3 regions of the Mesorhizobium sp. P2_D5 genome follow, and region 2 is predicted to be linked to each of the others. Evidence: predicted binding sites of a transcription regulator. Region 2 holds the regulator's gene; each other region holds the start of a gene.
The links. Region 2 encodes PhoB, which activates phosphate uptake and scavenging genes when phosphate is short. Its sites were predicted from a motif close to TGTCATNNANCTGTCAT; they were not measured.

Region 1 (4,020 bases), on a different contig from region 2:
GGCGAGCGGGTGCTGCGCCCGGCCATGGTCGGCGTCGCCAAGGGCGGCCCGAAGTTTGCCGCGGAAGCCCCAGTCGAGCCTGGGCCTGTCAATGAGCAGGCCGAGAAGGATGCCTGACGAGAGCGAGTAGCGAATAGGGGGTAGCGAGTAGGAAATAGTTGATAGCGGCCAAGTGGCTTCGTGCTATTCCCTATTCGCTACTCCCTTCTTGCTATTCGCTCACTCATGAACCCCATCGCTCTTCTCGACTATGCCGGCGTCGCCGTCTTTGCCGCGACCGGGGCGCTTGCTGCTTCACGCAAGCAGCTCGACATTATCGGTTTCCTGTTCCTGGCCAGCGTCACCGGCATCGGCGGCGGCACGTTTCGCGACCTGATCCTCAACGTGCCGGTGTTCTGGGTGGGAAACCGGGACTACCTGCTGATCTGCGCGGTGGTGGCGGTGGTGGTGTTCTTCACCGCACACCGTGTCGAATCCCGTTACAAGCTGCTGCTCTGGCTCGACGCAATCGGCCTTGCCGCGTTTTCCGTGATGGGCGCGGCCAAGGGGCTCGCCATCACCGGCTCGCCGGCGGTGTCGGTGATCACCGGCATGCTTACCGCTACATTCGGCGGTATCCTGCGTGATCTTCTGGCCGGGGAGCCTTCGGTGCTGCTGAAGCCCGAAATCTATGTCACGGCCGCGCTCGTCGGCGCTGCCATCTTTACAGCAGGCGATGTGGCTGGCTTACCGCAGATTGTCTCAGGATGGGCCGGCTTCGCCGCGGCGTTCGCCGTGCGCGGCGGCGCGCTTCGCTTCGGCTGGGCGTTTCCGCCCTACAAGAGCCGGCCCGGCCGGCGACCGGAAGATATTCCGTGAAAAGAGGGAATAGCGAATAGGGAGTAGCGAATAGCGGTTGTTGCCGCGCAACTCCGGCCACGACGTCCTATTCGCTATTCGGCTGTTCACGCAGCGAAGCGCTGGGCTTCCCCGCCATAGTAGTTGACGTAGCGGGCGCCGATTTCCTTGACCGGCATCACGACGAACACGTCGACCGTTGAGAATTCGCGGTCGATGACGCAGCCATCGCCGATGCGGGCGCCGACGCGCAGATAGCCCTTGACCAGCGGCGGCATCGCCGCGATCGCCGCCTTGGCATTGACCGCCTCGATCGGCATCAGATCCATCGAACAGTAGCGCCCGGACACCGCGCGCACGTCCCAGGCCGAATTCGTCCGGCAGTGGTGGGCGAGATAGGTAAGCGCCTCGGCATGCGCCGCCGGCACAGTGCCGTGGAAGGACGCGCAACCGGTCATCACACCGATTTCGTAGTGGTTGATATAGGCCCAGATACCTTGCCACAGCGCCTCGATGGTGCGCTTCGAACGATATTCAGGCAAAACGCAGGAGCGGCCGAGCTCGAGAAAACGCTGACCGGGGTGACGGGCGATAAGCTTGGTCAGCTCGAATTCACCTTCGGAATAGAAGCCTCCAGCGGCGGCCGCGATTTCTTGCCGCAGCAGGCGATAGGTGCCGACGATGCGGCGATGTTCGGGGCCGGAAAGCGAAGTATCGAAGACGAGCAGATGGTCGCAGAGCGGATCGAACCGGTCGGCGTCACGGCGATCCGGCGCCTGGAACAAATCCTTCCTGGCGCCGAGTTCATCGTAGAACACCCGGTAGCGGACTTCCTGCGCGGCCGCGATCTCGGCCTCGTTGCGGGCGAGCCGCACTTCGAGATTACCGATACGGCCGAGTGCTGCGCCCTTTATGACGGAATCGACGTTACGTCCGGCAAGCAAGGCGCTGCTGGCGTTCGGCCGAGTGTCACATTCCGGCATAACTGTATGCACGAGGATTCTCCTTCGAGCCATCCCTCTTGGCACGGGGATACGGTGTAGGTGCAACAGGATTGTGACAGTACCGTGATACGACGTCGTGGGCAATACTTCGTCGGCTGGCGAATACGGTCAACCGGCTACGTTACGCCTGCGGGCGGGGTGGATGGGCTGTCGAAGTTCCTGACCTTCGGCTCGCGATCATGCCCCTAGGCCGCGACCTGTCCCTCGACGGCATTGACCAGAGCGTCAGGGTCGAGTGGCTTGGTAACGAAGCCGCTGGCGCCATGGGCAAGCACCGCATGGCGGGTCTTTTCCTGGCTATCAGCCGACAGCACCATGATCGGCACCGGCGGCACGGCGGTTTCCTCCTCGTAGCGGCGGATGGCGGCAATCGCGTCCAGCCCGTCCATGACCGGCATGTGAAGGTCCATCAGAACCACGTCGAAGCGATGGTTGTGCCCGGCGCCGGTGACAGCCTCGACGGCGGCCTTGCCGTTGCCAACCACCTTGACGCGATGCCCGGCCTTCAGCAGCGTGGCGCGGGCAAGCATGGCGTTGATGTCATTGTCCTCGGCGATCAGCACCGACAGGCCCCGTTGGCGATTGCCTGCGGCACGCAGCGCGGGCGCGTGACGGTTTTCCGGCTGCGGCGGGGCGAGGGCGGGAGCATTGCTGCTCAACAGCACACGCAGAAGCGTTCCGCCACGCACCGGCCTGGCAAGGAAGGTCGCGTAGCCGCTGGCGCGGAACTCGCCAAGCATGCCGCGGTCGGTCGGCGCGATCAGCGTGATGGCCTCGCAGTCGGCGAAACCGCTCTGGCGCAGGCGCTTGAGCAGCCTTCCATCGCTTGCTTCCATCGCCGCGTCGACCAGGAGCATATCGCAGCCGTCGGCGAAGGGCGCGGCCTGCGCGACGGTCGTGGCGACATCGACCGCGCCGCCATTGGCGCGGATCGTGCGGGCGATGGCATCGGCCTCGACGGCATTTTTCGACAGGATCACCGCGCGCTTGCCCGAGAGCGCGTTCTGCCAGCCCTGCGGCGCTTCGGTGGCCGATATTGCCGGGATTTCGAAGACAAACTCGGATCCCTGACCGAGCCGGCTCGATACTGAAATCGTGCCGCCCATGGCGGCCACCAAGCGTTTGGAGATGGCGAGGCCGAGGCCGGCCCCGCCATGCTTGCGCGTCGACGTGCCGTCGGCCTGCTCGAACTCTTCGAAAATGCGCTCCAGGTCGTCTTCGTGCAGACCTGGACCGGTGTCGGCGATGGTGAAGCAGATGCGGTCGGTGGTTTCGGTGCGCGCGCGTGCGATGCTCACCAATACACCGCCGGTGTCGGTGAACTTGATGGCATTGCCGATGAGGTTGAGCAGCACCTGCCTGACCTTGCCCGGATCGGCGGTGATCAATTGCGGCACGTCGGGTTCGACATGGCAGCCCAGCCCGATATCCTTGGTGAAGGCGCGGGCAGCCAGCAATTCGACGATGTTGTCGGCGATCTCGCGCACCGACATCGGCTGCGGCTCCGGGTCGAAGCGCCCCGCCTCGATCTTGGAGTAATCGAGCAGATCCTCGATCAGGGCGAGCAATGCGCTGGCCGAGGTCGAGACGGCGCCGACATAGGTCTGCTGTTCCGGCGACAGCCTGGTGTCGGCCAGCAACCTGGCCATGCCCATGATGCCGTTCATCGGCGTGCGAATTTCATGGCTGACCGTGGCGAGGAAGCGCGATTTGGCCTGGCTGGCGTATTCGGCCCGCTCGCGAGCGGTGATCAGCGAGGATTCGGCGCGTTTGCGGGCGGTGATGTCGCGCGCGATGGCGCGATGCGAAACGGCGCCGCTGTCCTTGTCGCGCACCGACAGTTCGATCCACGAAAACCAGCGCGGACCGCTCGGCGTGCGGATGGAGACATCGGTGGAACTCAGGCATTCATGATCGGAAAAGGCAGCATCGGGAACGATGCCGACATCGATGCCGAGTTCCGCCAGGGTCTTGCCGGCGAGGTCGCGTTGATCGCTTTGGACGAGGTCGGCGAAGATCTTGTTGGCATAGACGATGTAGCCATCGCGGTCGCGATGAATGACGAGGTCGCCAAGTGCGTCGATCAGGCCGCGAAAGCGCTCCTCGCTCTCCTGCATTTCCCACATGCGGTCGGCCAGCGTCTCGATCTCGGCGCGGCTGCGGGCGGTGGTCTCGTCGA
Region 2 (4,020 bases):
GCGAAATCAGGCTCTCGACGTCGGTGAGCTGCTTGCCCGGATTGGACTGCGCATCAGCGGAAATGTATTTGTCACCAGCCGCCTCGATGGCCTTCTTCATCGCCGCTTCGTCGGTCTTCCAGCGCTCTTCCTGGAAGTTGGACCACGAAACGCCGATGACCTTGTCCTTCGCCTGCGCGACCGACACCAGCGTCAGCGACATGGCGACACCCGCCAGGATGGCGGCTGTGAATTTTTTCATAATATCCTCCCTGCGCCGCGTATGGCGCGACCAAACTGACCCGTAGGCCGGCACAGAGGCTCTATTTTTTCGAGCCTCGAAAAAATAGTGATCCAACGCCCGAACGCTGTCAACATCGATTCTGATGGATTTTGACGTCTCTTCGAGTTTTTTTCGAGCTCCGGAATAAATAATGACATGATGGTGGGGTTCTGCCAGAATTTGGCTTGGCGCATGTCGCCCCAAAAGTGCGCAGCGGTTTTGGGGCAACGACACGCGCAGAAACAAGTGCCTGAAGCGCGTCGCGCTTTCAGGCTTCGCTGATGGCCTTCGGGAGGCACGAAAGGCTACAGCGACCGGGAGGATGTGAAAAAGCATGTCGGTCGGAATCCGCCACGACGATCTGCGCCGCCGCAACCGGGCGATGGTGATTGCGGCCGTGCGCCGCGCCGGACAGCCGTCCCGCACCGAGATCGCCGCGACCACGGGCCTCAGCCATTCGACCATATCGGCGATCTCCTCCGACCTCATCGGCGAAGGCATCCTGACTGAGAGCAAGCCGAGCGAGGCCGGCTCGCTCAAACGCGGCCGGCCGCAGGTCGGCCTCGGCCTCAATCCGGAAGCGGCGGCGGTGATGACCGTGGTGCTGTCACTGAACTTCCTCTCGGTCGCCGTCATCGACTATGCCGGCCAGGTGATCGCCGAGGAACAGCGCCGGCTGGACACGCTGACCATGTCGCGCGACGCGCTGGTCGGTGAATGCGTTGCCATCGTACGGCGTCGTCTCGAAGACCCCGACCTCGACGTCCGCAGTGTCGCCCGCATCGCGCTGGCGATCCAGGGCATCACCGACACACGTGCCCGCGCCATGCTGTGGTCGCCGATCACGCCGCACACCGATATCGCCTTCGCCGACATACTCGAGGACGAGTTCGGCATCCCTGCCACCATGGAGAACGACTGCAATATGATGGCGATAGCGTTGCGCTGGCGCGACCCTGATCGCTACCGCGACGACTTCATCGCCATCCTGTTGTCGCACGGCATCGGCATGGGTCTGGTGCTGAAGGGCGAGCTGTTCACCGGCACTCATTCCTCGGGCGGCGAGTTCGGCCATATGATCCATCGGCCACACGGCGCGCTGTGCCGCTGCGGGCGGCGCGGCTGCGTCGAGGCCTATGCCGGCAACTACGCCATCTGGCGCAACGCAAGGCAGATGAGTGAGGACGCGGAACCGGTCGCCGATGTCAGTGACGCTGACATGCGCGCGCTGGCGACCGCGGCCCGCGAGAGGGATGGACCCGAGCGCGAGGCCTATCGCAAAGCCGGCGAGGCACTCGGCTACGGTCTCGGCAGCCTGTTCGCGCTGATCGACCCGGCGCCCGTCGCCATGGTCGGCGTCAGCGCCGCCGCCTTTGACCTGATCGAGCCGGCATTGCGCGAGGCGATTGCGCAGACCGCCGGCGGGCAGCATTCGCAATCGATTTCTTTCGACACCGAACCGAACGAACTTCCACTGATCCGCGAAGGCTGCGCCACGCGGGCATTGACCTTTGTCGACCAGGAGATTTTCGCGCCCGGCACGCAGGCGAGGTCCGGCCTCGGCGGCAAGAACGTCGCGTGAATGGCGCGCCTGGATGTTTTGAGATTCAGGTTAGGCCGAGTCGAGAATGGCGGGTTCCAAGAACCGGAGCGGAGCGGACATTTGGATCCGTGAGTACCGGAAGCGCAGGAAACTGCCGTTCGCAGGCCGGCATCACCTGAATATCAGCATATCCCTAATCTTCCCGGATTGCGTAGCCCGCCCCGCGGATGGTGCGGATGACATCGGGCATGCGGCCATTGTTGACCGCCTTGCGCAGCCGGCCGACATGCACGTCGACCGTGCGTTCGTCGATGTAGATCGTCTCGCCCCAGACATTGTCGAGCAGTTGGCTGCGCGAGAACACACGGCCGGGATGGCGCATCATGAATTCGAGCAGGCGGAATTCGGTCGGTCCGAGCCGAATCTCGCTCTTCTTGCGATAGACCCTGTGCGATTCACGATCGAGCACGATGTCGCCGACCTTGAGCACGCTGGACAGCACTTCCGGCTTGGCGCGGCGCAGCAGCGCCTTGACCCTGGCCATGAACTCCGGCGTCGAGAACGGCTTGACCAGATAATCGTCGGCGCCGGTCGAGAGGCCGCGCACACGATCGCTTTCCTCGCCACGCGCGGTCAGCATGATGATCGGCAGCCGCTCGGTCTCGGGCCGCATTCTTAGCCGGCGACAGAGTTCGATGCCGGACACTGCTGGCACCATCCAGTCGAGCACCAGCAGGTCAGGCACGTTTTCCTGGAGGCGGATTTCGGCTTCGTCGCCGCGCGTCACCACCTCGACCTGGTATCCCTCGGACTCGAGATTGTAGCGCAGGAGCACGCCAAGCGGCTCCTCGTCCTCCACCACCATGATGCGTGGCGCGATCATCGACTGGTCACCCCTGCCGTCATGCCGCCGGCGCGGACATCGCCGTCTCGTCCTGCTTCGGACGATTGGCGGGCAGCTGCGTACCGGTCAAAACATAATACGCATTTTCCGCAATGTTGGTGACGTGATCGCCGATGCGTTCGAGGTTCTTGGCGCAGAACAAAAGATGCGTGCAGGCGGTGATGTTGCGCGGGTCTTCCATCATATAGGTCAGGAGTTCGCGGAACACCGAGGTGTACTTGACGTCGATGCGCTCGTCGTCGGCGCGCAGCTTCGCCAGCGCCGCGGCGTCGCGCGCCGTATATTCCTCGATGACGCCCTGCACCTGGATCAGCACCAGCTGCGCCATTGCGTCGATGGAGTGCGACAGGTCGCGCGGGGTGACGCTGAGGCCGACGGTGCCGACGCGCTTGGCGATGTTCTTGGCAAGGTCGCCAATGCGCTCGAGGTCGCCGGCCATGCGGATCGAACCGACGACATGACGCAGATCGTCGGCCATCGGCTGACGCTTGGCGATCAGTGTGATGGCGCGGTCGTCGAGCTCGCGCTGGCGCGCGTCCATGATCGCATCGTCGGAGACGACACGCTGCGCCAGGGCGTTGTCGGAATTCAACAGCGCCTTGGTGGCGCCGCCGACCATCGAGCCGGCGAGGTCGCCCATGTCGCGGATCAGCCTGCTGATCTGTCCGAGATCCTCGTCGAAAGAAGCGACTGTGTGTTCGCCCATGATCTTAGTCCTCGTATGCCTGAGCTCAGCCGAAGCGGCCGGTGATGTAGTCCTGCGTGCGCTTCTCGCGGGGCGACGTGAAGATCTTCTCGGTGCGGTCGAACTCGACCAGTTCGCCCAGATACATGAAGGCGGTCTGCTTCGACACGCGCGCCGCCTGCTGCATGTTGTGGGTGACGATGACGATCGTGTAGTCGGCTTGCAACTCGTCGATCAGCTCTTCGATCTTGGCGGTCGACAGCGGGTCAAGCGCCGAGGCCGGCTCGTCGAGCAGGATGACTTCCGGCTTCACCGCCACGGTGCGGGCGATGCAGAGTCGCTGCTGCTGGCCGCCGGAGAGGCTGAGGCCGCTGGCGTTGAGCTTGTCCTTGACCTCAGTCCACAGTGCGGCGCGCTTCAGCGCCTGCTCGACACGGCCGTCCATCTCGGACTTGCTGATCTTCTCGTAGAGCCTGACGCCGAAGGCGATGTTTTCATAGATCGACATCGGGAACGGCGTCGGCTTCTGGAATACCATGCCGATCTTGGTCCGCAGCAGATTGAGGTCCTGCGAGCGGTCGAGAACGTTCTGGCCGTCGAGCAGCACCTGGCCCTCGGCGGTCTGC
Region 3 (4,020 bases), on a different contig from region 2:
TCTGGCGTCGCCAGGCATCGGCCATCTGATGGGTGGCGGCGGAGGGGGCTGTCACGGAAAGGGTCATGATCGGACAAACAGAAAGGGCGGTGCTTTCAACACCGCCCTTCTGATTTTTGCCGTTAGCCGCCGATGGCCGCCTTACGGGCTTCGACGATGACGTTGTAGAAGTCCGCCTTCACCGGAACGTAGCCGGTGAAATCGCCGCCTTCGACGCCCTCGAAGCAAGCCTTGTCCTTGGCCGGCAGGGCCGTGAAGAAGGCAGTCAGCTTGGCGGTCATGTCGTCGCCGAGCGCGGTGCGCACGACCAGCGGGCCGTTCGGGATCAGGCCCGAGCGCCAGACTTCGACGAAGTCGTTAGGGTCGACGGCGCCCTTGGCGACTTCCTTGTGGAAGGTGCCAGAGGTGTAGCCGTTCTTGAAATCGCCGATGCCCGAGGAATCGTCCACCGCGACGTCGACCTTGCCGTCACGCACGGCCAGGACGTTGTTCTCGTGACCGCCATTGAACTGGGTCGAAGCGAAGAAGGTTTCGTTCGAAGCGCCAGTGTCCTTCGGGATCTGGGTCAGCGGGATCAGATAGCCGGAGGTCGAATCCGGATCGGCGTAGCCAAGCTTCTTGCCCTTGGCCGACTTGATGTCGGTGATGCCGGAAGACTTGAGCGCCAGGCCGATCGAATAGTAGCCGGTGGCGCCGTCAGTCTGCTGGGTGGTGAGGATCGGGGTTACCGCCTTCGGGTCCTTGAGGGCGATGCTGGCATAGCCGGAAGCGCCGAGTTCGGCGAAGTCGAGGGTGCCGCCGAGCAGGCCCTGGATGACGCCGTCATAGTCGGCGGCGGGGAACAGCGAGACCTTCTCGAAACCGAATTCGGCCTTCAGATGGTCGGCCAGGCACTGGTAGTTGCGCAGCCGGTCGGTTTCGTTCTCGCCGCCGAGGATGCCGACGCGGAATTCCTTCATATCGGCGGCGTGGGCCATGCTGGTTGCCATGGCGAGCACCGAAACGGCGCTGAAAACCATCTTCCTGAACATTGGATATCTCTCCTGTGGGTTCCGGCCCCGCGCCGGTAGCGTTGGTTATTCTGACAGGTGCCCTTGACGCGGGCTGGCGATCCAGGTCGCTCTTTCTTGACTCAATATCCCGGGAATGCGGGCTCGAGCGGTCCGGCGGATGCAGTGATCTTTTGCTTGTAGGCGATGCTGGTCGAGGTGATGGCCTCGGAGATTTCGCCGCCATTGCTGTCGGCGCCATAGACGAGGCGGACGGCCTCGCGGTTGAGCTCTTCCGGCGGGCCGTCGAAGACGACCTTGCCGGCGGCCATGCCGATGATGCGGTTGCAGTAGGCGCGGGCAGTGTCCAGCGTGTGCAGATTGGTGACGACGGTGATGCCTTCGCGCAGATTGATGTCCTGCAGCGAATCCATCACCACCTTGGCGTTGAGTGGGTCGAGCGAAGCGATCGGCTCGTCGGCGAGGATCACCTTGGGCTGCTGCATCATGGCGCGGGCAATGGCGACGCGCTGCTGCTGGCCACCCGACAAAGTACCGGCAGGCTGCATTGCGGTGCGGGCAATGTCGAGCCGCTCGAGCGCGGCGACCGCCTCGGCGCACTCGGCGCGGGAAAACATGCCGAGCAGGTTTGACATGGTCGAACGGTGGTTCAGCTTGCCGAGCAGCACATTGGTCAGCACGTCGAGGCGCGGCACCAGGTTGAATTGCTGGAAGATCATGGCGCAGTCGCGCTGCCAGCGCCGGAGCGGCGAACCGCGCAGCTGGGAAACCTCGGCGCCGTCAAAAAAAATCGATCCCTGGCTGGGATCGATGAGACGATTGATCATGCGAAGAAGGGTTGATTTGCCAGCACCCGAACGGCCTATGATGCCAACCATCTGACCCTGCGGGATCGAGACGTTGATATCGCTGACGGCAGTGTTCTTGCCAAATCGTCGGGTGACGCCGCGGATTTCGAGCGTGGCTGACATGGTCGTTTCCAGTCCAGTCGCGTTGAAGGTCTGTTAAGAACTTCGCTAGCGCAGCGCCATGAACCTGCGGTGTCGGATTGATGTCAGTTTTGTTACTGCCCACAGGCGCGGCGTCAGGCGCCTGGTGGTGTCGATCAGCCGAGCACCTGCAACTCCTCGAAATGCTCCATGTCCCTGAAGCTGCAGAAGGCCGGCGCCTTGATCTCGATCGCCGGAGCCTGCTGCGCGAAAAGCGCGAGGCACTCATCGAACAGTTGCTGCCATGCGGCCGCCCTGTCATCCGCAAGACGCTGGACCGGATAGGCGAAGGTGATGTGGAAGACGTAGCTGTCATGGTCGGGATGCCGGTAGCCGAACGGCATCGCCAAGGCGTCGCGCCATGCGCGCATGATGCGAACGTCCTCGTCGGTCGCGCCGGCGACGGTGAGGCCGGTCGGTACAATTTCGACCACCGTGATATTGAACGGGCCGAAGCCCTTGAAGCCCTTCAGGCGTTCCAGATAGAGACGGGTCATCGCGTCGATGCTGGTGTCGAGCGGCACGTCATGCGGCCAGTAGGGCAAGCGGCGGCGATATTCGATGATGCCCTGGAACAGCGTCATGTGTAGGCTGGAGACGGGGGTGAAGGCCAGCCGGTCGGCATCGGGCATCGCCAGCATCCGGTCGCGCACCGCAAGCACCACGGCCTCGGAGGGCGAACCGCTGACGAGATGGCTGACGACCGTGTTGCCGGGCTCGATCAGGAAATTGCCCGACGTGTCGTAGCGCGTGCCGAGATGAACCGGTGGCTTCGGATTGGAGCCGGCAAAGAATCCGGCGAGCGAGGGTCTGACAGAAACAAGCATTGCGATCTCCAGGGCAGATGGCGTCGTGCCCCGGCGATGTGTCAGGGATATGAAACAGGCCATGACAATGATGTGATGACCTATCCGCCATATTTTTCCAGAAAGGCGTCGGCCGACAGTTCCCGGAAATCATCCAGTGCTGTCCGCAGCTTGGCATGGTCCCAGTCCCACCAGGCGAGCGCCTGGTAGCGTTCGGCGGTGCGGCGGTCGAAGCGCTCACGGATCGGTCTGGCCGGTACGCCGCCGACGATGGTGTAGGGCGCGACATTCTTCGAGACGACCGCACCGGCACCGACCGCGGCGCCATCGCCGACGGTGACGCCGGGCAGGATGGTCGAGCCGTGGCCGAGCCAGGTGTCGTGGCCGATGGTGACGCGCTTGGCGCGGCGCTGGGCGAAGAACTCGCTCTCGTGCTCGGCGTCGTCCCAATAGTCCGAGGCGCGATAGGTGAAATGGTGCAGCGTCGGCCGCCATGTCGGGTGGTTGGTGGCGTTGATGCGCACGCTGGCTGCAATGTTGGAAAACTTGCCGATCGTCGCGCACCAGACGGCGCAGTCCTGCATCATGTAGGAATAGTCGCCGAGGATGCTCTCGGAAACGCGGCTTCGGTCGGCGATCTCGGTCCAGCGGCCAAGCGTCGAGTTCTGTACGTCCGCCGTCGGGTGGATCAGCGGCGTCTCTGACAGTTTTTTCGTCATGCGGCGATTTTTCCGGGTGCGAAAGCGGTGACGTCGATAATGCGGTCGGCGACCGCCTCGCGCACGTCGTGGTCGTGGAAGATGCCGAGCAGGGCGACGCCCGCGGCCTTCTTGGCGGCGATGAGTTCGATCACAACGTCGCGATTCCTGGCATCGAGCGAGGCGGTCGGTTCGTCGAGCAGCAGGATCGGGTGCTCGGTGATGAAGCCGCGCGCGATGTTGACGCGCTGTTGCTCGCCGCCGGAGAAGGTTGCCGGCGGCAACGCCCAGAGTTTTTCCGGCAGGTTGAGCTGCGCCAGCAAGGCGCGTGCCTTGCCGCGCGCGCTCTCGCGGTCCTCGCCGCGCTCGACCAGCGGTTCGGCGACGACGTCCAGCGCCGAGACGCGTGGCACGGTGCGCAGGAATTGGCTGACATAGCCGATCGTTTGCCGGCGTATGGCAAGCACGGTGCGGGGGCTGGCGGTGGCGAGATCGATCAGCCCGTCATCGTGCTTGA

Region 1: olsB (l-ornithine N(alpha)-acyltransferase) is a predicted target of PhoB. The motif match lies at 1,883-1,899, and genes of this name have one in related genera.
Region 3: phnC (phosphonate ABC transporter ATP-binding protein) is a predicted target of PhoB. The motif match lies at 2,051-2,067, and genes of this name have one in related genera.

What each region holds. Positions count from the first base shown of each region.
Region 1 covers NZ_JBFUEE010000006.1:107,059-111,078, forward strand. Annotated here, with positions in the region: gene grpE (nucleotide exchange factor GrpE) at 1-117, shown strand, start outside; gene AC1DYW_RS24395 (trimeric intracellular cation channel family protein) at 226-858, shown strand; gene olsB (l-ornithine N(alpha)-acyltransferase) at 945-1,820, opposite strand; gene AC1DYW_RS24405 (ATP-binding protein) at 2,027-4,020, opposite strand, start outside.
Region 2 covers NZ_JBFUEE010000005.1:404,322-408,341, reverse strand. Annotated here, with positions in the region: gene xylF (D-xylose ABC transporter substrate-binding protein) at 1-241, opposite strand, end outside; gene AC1DYW_RS23350 (ROK family protein) at 597-1,844, shown strand; gene phoB (phosphate regulon transcriptional regulator PhoB) at 1,999-2,688, opposite strand; gene phoU (phosphate signaling complex protein PhoU) at 2,708-3,415, opposite strand; gene pstB (phosphate ABC transporter ATP-binding protein PstB) at 3,441-4,020, opposite strand, start outside.
Region 3 covers NZ_JBFUEE010000006.1:36,292-40,311, forward strand. Annotated here, with positions in the region: gene phnE (phosphonate ABC transporter, permease protein PhnE) at 1-67, opposite strand, end outside; gene phnD (phosphonate ABC transporter substrate-binding protein) at 123-1,031, opposite strand; gene phnC (phosphonate ABC transporter ATP-binding protein) at 1,133-1,981, opposite strand; gene AC1DYW_RS24080 (DUF1868 domain-containing protein) at 2,116-2,826, opposite strand; gene AC1DYW_RS24085 (DapH/DapD/GlmU-related protein) at 2,907-3,524, opposite strand; gene phnL (phosphonate C-P lyase system protein PhnL) at 3,521-4,020, opposite strand, start outside.